Posidoniimonas polymericola: one gene and its partner. The protein of the gene in region 2 binds, or shares a complex with, the protein of the main gene of each other region. Links are inferred from orthologs where the notes say so. Each region holds a gene or a part of one and is shown on either strand. Other genes may lie near its edges.

Region 1 (3,602 bases), 170 kb from region 2 along the record:
GCCCGACTCTTTGGCGAGCTTCACCAGCTCGCGCGACTCGGCAGAGTCCATGGCGAGCGGTTTCTCGCTCACCACGTGCTTGCCGGCGGCCATGATGTCCTTGTTGACCTGGAAGTGCAGGTGGTTGGGCGTGCAGTTGTGCACGACCTGCACATCGGGGTCGGCGAGCAGCTCGTGGTAGTCGCCGTACGCCTTGGGGATCGAGAGCTCGTCGGCCTTGGCCTGGGCGAGCTCGGCGCCGCGCTCGGCGACCGCGATCACCTCGACGAAGCCGAGCCGCCGCAGCGCCTCGACGTGCGCGGGGCCAATGAAACCGGTGCCGATTACGCCTGCCTTGATCGTCTTCATAGCTCGAGCCGCTGTCCTCCGGGGGAATGAATTCCCCCGCATTCTAGCGGCTCGGCGATGGCTACGGCTAGCTGCCCGTGGATAGCTCACGCGGGCTTAGAGACTTGGCGGGGTAACACCAGAGAGCGGGTGCCGGGGGCGCTCCGCGCTAGCGGAAGCCCCCGACTGTCCTCGAGGTCCGGTTGGCGCGTCTCGGGGGCTTCCCTACGGGAGCGCCCCCGGCACCCATCAACCGCGGCTCCCCTGCGACGAACTACGAGCCGTCGGCCCGGGTAAGCGTCCAGGCCGTCTGCTGGCCGCCGGCGAGTGTGACCTGCACGGTCCCACTCGGCTGCGTGAGGTCGGCAAGGGTGGTCGTGAACCGCGTCGAGGAGCCGTCGAGCGACCACTCGGCCTGGCCGCTGGAGCTGTCGACGCGGCCGCTGAGGTTCTGGGTCGTGCCGGTGAGCTGGTCGAAGTAGACGCCCCGCAGCGCGCCGTTCTGGGCGACCGACAATTGAACCGACTGGGCGCTGAGGGCGCCGGTCGTGGGGCTCAGCCCGTACACGCCGAGCGGCAGCCACTGGGGCGTGGCGTCCGATGGCGAGCTGAGCGGTGCGTTTTCACTAATGGCGGTCTGGCTGGTCGACTCGTACACGACCGTGGTCGAGGACGATGTGGCCATCGGGTAGGTTCCGTACGCCAGCCAGCCGGTCACGGCCGCGGCCGACGCGACCACCGCCGCGTCGGCGTGGGGGTGGGTGTACTGCCACGCCTGGGGGTGGTCGGCGTACCAGGCGGGCGAGAACGGCTGCGGGCCGTTCTGGAAGTTCTGGGCGGCCGACTGCGCGGCGGCGCCGTACTGGCCGTTGCGTTGCTGCTGGCTATTGCGGTACTGCTGGCCGGCGGCGGCAGGTGGCGTTTGCCCAGAGAGGAACTGCTGGACGTCGGCCGGCGATCTGGCGCCGGTGGGGGCGAACTGGCCGCCGCCGCGCTGGCCGGCCGAGAATTGTCCCGCCGCGGGGGCGCTGAGCCGGCCGCCGGGGGCCGCGAGCGACCCGCCTGCCGGAGCGCCACGAGAGAAGCCGCCGATAGAACGGCCTCCTCCCCCTCGAGGGCCGCGTGCCTCGGCGATCTCCGAGACAGGCAGCAGCCAAACGAATCCGAGCAGGGTCATGGCGCGTAGCGGCGTCAGCATGGGTGCGGTAAGACCTCGTGGTAGGGCCGAGAACCGGCGTGGGAGGAGATCAGGGCAGGTGGCTGGCAGACGGAATTTACGCGACCTACCCAAGCCTACCTCATAAAACGGCCAGCCGCGGCGGCCGTCTACACCCTGCCGAGCCCCGAGGGGGCTACTGCACCATCATCTCCTCTTCGCCGTTGGCGTTGATCTCGATCTCGCCGGAGTCTTCCATGCCGCGGACCAGGTCGACGATCTCCTGCTGCTGGGCCTCGACGGCCGACAGCTTGACGGCGCCCATGTACTCCATTTCCTCGCGGAGCATGTCGGCGGCCCGCTGGGACATGTTGCCGAGGACCTTGTCCTTGAGCTCCGCGCTGGCGCCCTTGAGGGCGAGCGCCCACTGCGAGTTCTCGACCGTTTTGAGGATCTTCTGGATGTCGCGGTCGTTGAATTTGGCAATATCGTCAAAGACGAACATCAGCCGCCGGATCTCCTCGACGAGTTGCGGGTCCTCGGTGGCGAGGTTCTCGAGCAGCGTCCGCTCGGTCGACCGGTCGGAGACGTTCAGCATCGCGGCGACCGACTCGATGCCGCCGGCCATCTGGAAGCTCTGGCTCATGACGCTGCTCATGCGGCGCTCGAGGCCGCGCTCGACCTCGCGGATAATCTCGGGGTTGGTCTGACCCATGCCGGCGACGCGGCGGACCACGGCGAGCTGCTTCTCCTGCGGCAGGCCGGCCAGAATCTGAGCGCCGAAGGCCGCCGGCAGGTGCGACAGCACCAACGCGATGGTCTGCGGGTGCTCGTCGATCACGTAGGTGAGGATGTTCTGGCTGTCGACGTTCCGCAGGAAGCCGAAGGGCAGGGCCTCGATCGACTGGCGGATGTTGTCGAGCGTGTCGCCCGCCTCGGAGCCGAGCGCCTTGCGGACCAGGTTGCGGGCGAGGTCGAGCCCGCCGGCGCCGCTGCCGGTGTTGGGGTTGGCGTCGGCGAACGACCGGATCACCGACATCTGCTCGTCGGCCGGGATCCGCTTGGTGCGCGCGATCTCGATCGAGACTTGCTCCACCATGGACGGTTCGAGTCGGCTCAGCAGATCGGCCGCGTCGTCCTCGGGGAGGCTCATCAGCAGCACGGCGGCGTTGTGGATGTCGGACACGGCGCAAACTCTTCCCTGGGGCCCAAAGACCTGCGCGGTGGGGACGCTCCATTCCGCGCTACGCGCAGTCTGGTATCGGCGCCCAGCGGAGGCGCTCATGAGAAGAAGTAACGATTAGGCGGACTGTAGCGGCCCTGGCGGGCCGCCCGGCGCGGCTAGCAGTGCTGGCGCCGCGCCGTGCGGGTTGGCTAGGCGATGACCTTGGAGGGCTCGAAGCCAACCTCCAGCAGCAGCGGGCCGAAGTCGGTGTCGTAGCTGACGCTCACGGGGGGCGACGACGACGGGAAGCGGACCTCGTGGCCGACGCCGGTCACGACGTTCGGCAGGCTGACCGACAGCTCGTACTGCTCGAGCTCGACCTTCGCCTGGCCGGCGATCATGTTGGCCAGCTCGCCGACGGTGTCGATGACGTCGTCGTTCAGCTCAGTAATCTCGTCCATCAACATGACCGACGCCGCCTTGATCGCTACCTCCTCGGAGAGGTTGATCACCACGGTGCCGATCGCGTGGCCCGACAGGCCGATGATGCCGCTGATCGGATACTTGCGCACCTTGGGGTCGCCGAGCGTGAGGTCGCCGCGGCGGGCCTCGGCATTCAGCATCGTGCTGAACGTGTTAGAGACGGCCTTCAGGAACGGATTAATGTGTTCGGCTTGCATTGTGCATCCACTGACTCAGGTGGCGCCCAGAGGGCAGACGGAGTGCCGCCGCACGGGTGCGGAGCTGTGTGTACCCCAAGACTAGGTTCCCACAGCGACGCGGGGACCAACCGCGCCCGCTTTACGGCAGACGGCCCACACTTCGGCGCCGGGTGTAGCGGTTGCGCCGAGGGCAGGGCCCGCACAACCGGAACGGGTCAATCGGCCGTCCAGCTCCAGACGCCCTCCTGGCCGTTGCACTCGTCGACCGAAACCGTGATGGCGGCAGGGCTTG
Region 2 (4,321 bases):
ACTAGCATCGCGGGGACCGGGCCGATCGTCGGGCCGGCGATCGCCGTCTTCTGGGGTTGGCTCCCGGCCCTGCTGTGGGTGGTGCTCGGGTCGATCTTTGTCGGTGCGGTGCACGACTTCGGGTCCCTGGTGCTGAGCCTCCGCAATCAGGGGCAGACCATCGGCGAGGTCGCCGGCCGGGTGATCTCGCCACGGGCCAAGCTGCTGTTCCTGCTGGTGCTGTTCTTTGCGCTGATGGTCGTGCTGGCCATTTTCGGGTTGGTGATCGCCATCATCTTCAAGCTGTACCCCGCTTCGGTGCTCAGCGTCTGGACCGCCATGCCGCTCGCGGTTGTGGTGGGTTTGCTGGTCTACCGCGCAGGAGTCGGTCTGTTGTGGCCGTCGGTCATCGCCCTGGTAGTGCTCTACGCCACGGTCGCGGTCGGCGCCTACGCACCGGAGTTGGGGCTCGATTTCAGCCTCGCCCCGATTGACGCGTTGGGCGCCTACGGAAATCCCGTCGTGGTCTGGACCATGCTGCTCCTTGCGTACTGCTACGTGGCCAGCGTCCTGCCGGTGTGGCTGCTGCTGCAGCCGCGGGACTACATTAACAGCCACCAGCTGATGGTCGCCCTGGCACTGCTGGTCGGTGGGCTGGCGGTGGCCGGATTGACGGGGAAGGCCAGCCTGTCCGCCGCCCCAATGATCGCCACCGAGATCCCAGAGGACGCGCCGCCCATCTTCCCGTTCCTGTTTATCACCATCGCCTGCGGCGCGTGCAGCGGCTTCCACTGCCTGGTGGCCAGCGGCACCACCAGCAAGCAGATCGACCGTGAGCCCGACGCGCGGCTGGTCGGCTACGGCGGGATGTTGCTTGAGGGCGCGCTCGCCGTGGTTGTTATCCTGGCCTGCTGTGCCGGGCTCGGGATGGGAGTCACCACGCCTGACGGGAAGACGCTGACCGGCGCCGCCGCCTGGCAATCAAAGTACGACGCTCGGATCACGACCAGCACCAACGAGCAGGGGCAGACCGTCACCAGCGGCGGCTGGAAGAACCACAAGCTGCCGCAGATGGTCGGCGGGTTCGTCGAGGGGGGCGCCAATTTCGTCAGCGCCCTGGGAGTGCCGAAGAGGCTGAGCGTGGCCATCATCGCGGTGCTGGTCGCCTGCTTCGCCGCCACCACCCTCGACACGGCGACCCGGCTGCAGCGGTACGTGATCCAAGAGCTGGGCGGCACGCTTGGTGTAGCGCCGTTGACCAATAAGCACATCGCGACCGGGATCGCGGTGGTCACAGGCGGGGCGGTTGCGTTGATCGACGGCGGCTCGGGCCCCGGCTCCGGGGGGCTGATTTTGTGGCCGCTGTTCGGGGCCACCAACCAGCTGCTGGCGGGGCTCGCCCTCATGGTGATCGTCTTCTACCTGCTCCGCCGCGGGCTGCCGGTTTGGTTTGCCGCCCTCCCGATGGTGCTGATGCTGGTCGTGCCCGGGTGGGCGATGGCGCAGAATATTGCCCAAGACTTCTGGCCAAACGGCAAGCACGTGCTGCTCGGCTTCGGCGTGGTTATCTTGCTGCTGCAGGTTTGGATGGTGATCGAGGCGGCGATTGTTTTGCCCCGCGCCTGGAAGGTTCTGGAGCGCCAACCGGCGCACGACACCCCAGTCGCTGAGCGTGCCTAAGCGGCGTCTTCGTCCGCCTGCTTCGCGGTCCGCTGCGCGGGGTCGGTAATCACGCCGCTCACCTGGATTGCCTTGCGGCCCTTGAACGCCCCGGCGGACGCCTCGAACTTGCGACGCCCCTCGATGAGCATGCAGAGCGGTTGCCGGACGTCCTTCTCGGTGGCGATGATGTCGCCCACCCGCAGGCCGATGAAGTCGGCCGTGCTGATGGTGGTCTCGGCGAGCTCGACCACCACCTCGACCGCCGCCGACTGCACCTGCAACCCGAGCCGCTGGATCGCCTCGGGGCTGGCCGGCTTGCTGGAGTAGGTCACCCAGCTGTTGGCGCTGAGCTCCTGCCCGATCCGCTCGATCGAGTTGAACGGGATGCACAGGTTCACCATGCCCCGAACGTCGCCGATGGTGAGCTCGAAGCTGATCAGCACGACCACCTCGTTCGGCGGCACGATCTGCACCAGCTGCGGGTTGCTCTCTACCCGATCGACGCTCAGGTCGAGCTCGATGACGTTCTCCCAGGCCGAACGCATCTCGTTGAGGAACAGCCCCGTGATCCGGCCGACCAGCAGCAGCTCGATTTCGGTGAGCGGACGCCGCGCCGGCGGGGTCGCCTCGCTGCCGCCGCCCAGCAGACGGTCGATGATCGGGAACAGCAGCGACGGGTTGATGTCGAGGATCAGCTGGCCCTCGAGCGGGGCCGCGTTGATCAGGTTGAAGCAGGTTGGGTTCTCGAGGCTGAAGATGAACTCGCTGTAGGTCAGCTGGTCCACGCTCGTCAGCTTCACCTCGACGATCGTCCGCAGCAGCGCCGAGAGCGCCGCGCCGTAGTTGCGGCCGAACCCCTCGTGCATGGTCTGCAGCGCCCGCATCTGATCCTTGCCGACGCGCTCCGGGCGCTTGAAGTCGTACGGCGTGACCTTTTCGCGCGTGCGGGGAGGAGGCGCCGGGACGGACGAGTAAACCGGCGCGGCGGGGGAGGCGGCCGCCTGCTGCGCGGGCGCAGCAGGAGTCGGGTCGCCGTCCAGCGAACTCAGCAGGTTTTCAACTTCCGCTTGGCTGAGCACGTCGCCCATGTTCGCGTCCTTGCGATTGGGTTGCGTCCGTCCCGGACCCTTGGCTACTTTCTGGTGTGGCCCTGTCCGTGGACGATGTACTTGTAGCTTGTCAGTTCGTCCACGCCGCACGGCCCGCGGGCGTGGAACTTGTCGGTGCTGATGCCGATCTCCGCCCCGAGGCCGAACTCGCCGCCGTCGTTGAATCGCGTGCTGGCGTTGATCACCACCGCCGCGCTGTCGATGCGTTCGGCGAACTCGCGGGAGGCCGCCAGATTGGTGGTGACGATGCTCTCGGTGTGGCCCGAGCTGTAGCGGTTGATGTGGCGGATGGCCTCGTCGAGCGAGCCCACCACCACCGCCGAGATCGTCGGACCCAGGAACTCGGCGCCGAAGTCCTCCTCGGTCGCCGGCACGGCGGACGGCGCCAGCTCGCACACCTTGGGGCAACCGCGGACCTCGATCTCTTGTTTGTTGAGCGCGATGACCAGGCGGGGGACCGCCTCGGCCGCGATGTCTGCGTGGACGACCAACGACTCGGCCGCGTTGCACACCCCCAGGCGGTGACACTTGCTGTTCACGACAATCGCCTCGGCGGCGTCGAGGTCGGCGGCGGCGTCAACGTACACGTGGCAGTTGCCGTCGAAGTGCTTGATGACCGGCATGGTCGCCTCGGCCACCACCCGGCGGATGAGGCCTTCGCCCCCTCGCGGGATCGCGACGTCGATGAAGTCGGACTGTTTGAGAAAGTGCCCGACGGCCGCCCGGTCGGTGGTCGACACCAGCTGCACCGCGTCGCGCGGCAGCCCGGCGGCCTCGGCGGCTTCCGCCAGCAGGTCGACGATTGCGCGGCTCGAGTGCAGCGCCTCCTTGCCGCCCCGCAGGATCACGGCGTTGCCCGCCTTGACGCAGATCGCGGCGGCGTCGGCGGTCACGTTGGGCCGCGACTCGTAGATGAAGAACACCACCCCAAGCGGCACGCAGACCTTGTCGATCCGCAGCCCATTGGGCCGCACGGTGGAGTCGAGCACCCGCCCCACCGGCTCCCGCAACGCCGCGACCTCCTCGAGCCCCACCGCGATCGACTCGATCCGGTCGGGCGTTAGCCGCAGCCGGTCGACCTGGGCGTCGGTCAGCCCGTAGTCCGGCGCGGCGGCCAGGTCTTTCTGGTTCGCCGCATTGATGACCTCGGCGCTGGTCCTAAGCAGGTTCGCGGATTGTCGCAGCCAATCGATCTTCTGTTGACCAGAAACCGAAGTCAGCTGAGCCGACGCCACCTTGGCGCGTTCAGCCACCTCGTGGCAGTAGGCTGCTAGGTCGACAGTAGATTTGGTTTGAGCAGGCATGAAGAATCGTGAGGTCAGAAGGTTCTGGCGCAGAGCGCCGGTGCGAGTATGGCAGGCGTCGCGATCTGAGGCAACGTTGACCAGTCGGCCGCCTAAGTCATTTTGTCAGAATGGTTTAGTGCTAGCGTGGCTGCGGTCGAGGCCGCCGCAAGCGGCGAATGCTAGCATCGCTTCGCGGGTCGGGCGGACGTCGTGGACTCGCAGCACCTGGACGCCCTGTTGGGCGAGTGCGAGCGATCCGCCTACGGTCGCCGCGGTGCGGTCGGC

Evidence for each region. Proteins that work in one complex are often made in the same cells at the same time.
Region 1: the proteins of fliM (region 2) and fliG are in contact, whole or in part, in a crystal structure (PDB 4QRM), measured with the Thermotoga maritima proteins. The link is inferred for Posidoniimonas polymericola from one-to-one orthologs. Residues at the interface, in WP_004081085.1 of Thermotoga maritima: Tyr124, Leu127, Asp128, Ile130, Met131, Gly132, Gly133, Pro134, Glu136, Pro139, Arg141, Thr144, Glu145, Ile146, Glu147, Ser149, Ile150, Lys153; in WP_004082903.1 of Thermotoga maritima: Phe122, Ser125, Glu126, His127, Pro128, Gln129, Thr130, Val133, Glu157, Arg161, Leu164, Leu165, Arg167, Ser169, Glu171, Val172, Glu175, Ile176, Asn179, Lys182.

What each region holds. Positions count from the first base shown.
Region 1 is NZ_SJPO01000008.1:311,361-314,962, forward strand. What follows is about bases 675-3,602. They hold fliG (flagellar motor switch protein FliG), read right to left. Parts: upstream 2,670-3,602; coding sequence 1,680-2,669; downstream 675-1,679. Other genes in these bases: Pla123a_RS17255 (hypothetical protein), read right to left, coding at 675-1,525; Pla123a_RS17265 (chemotaxis protein CheX), read right to left, coding at 2,858-3,328; Pla123a_RS17270 (6-pyruvoyl trahydropterin synthase family protein), read right to left, coding at 3,526-3,602. Outside these bases: Pla123a_RS17250 (Gfo/Idh/MocA family protein), read right to left, coding at 1-348; more of Pla123a_RS17255, read right to left, coding at 602-674. UniProt on the Bacillus subtilis protein: One of the proteins that forms a switch complex that is proposed to be located at the base of the basal body.
Region 2 is NZ_SJPO01000008.1:137,089-141,409, forward strand. Bases 693-3,664 are described here. They hold fliM (flagellar motor switch protein FliM), read right to left. Parts: upstream 2,730-3,664; coding sequence 1,656-2,729; downstream 693-1,655. Other genes in these bases: Pla123a_RS16605 (carbon starvation CstA family protein), read left to right, coding at 693-1,659; Pla123a_RS16615 (glutamate-5-semialdehyde dehydrogenase), read right to left, coding at 2,774-3,664. Also shown: more of Pla123a_RS16605, read left to right, coding at 1-692; more of Pla123a_RS16615, read right to left, coding at 3,665-4,054; folP (dihydropteroate synthase), read right to left, coding at 4,160-4,321. UniProt on the Bacillus subtilis protein: One of the proteins that forms a switch complex that is proposed to be located at the base of the basal body.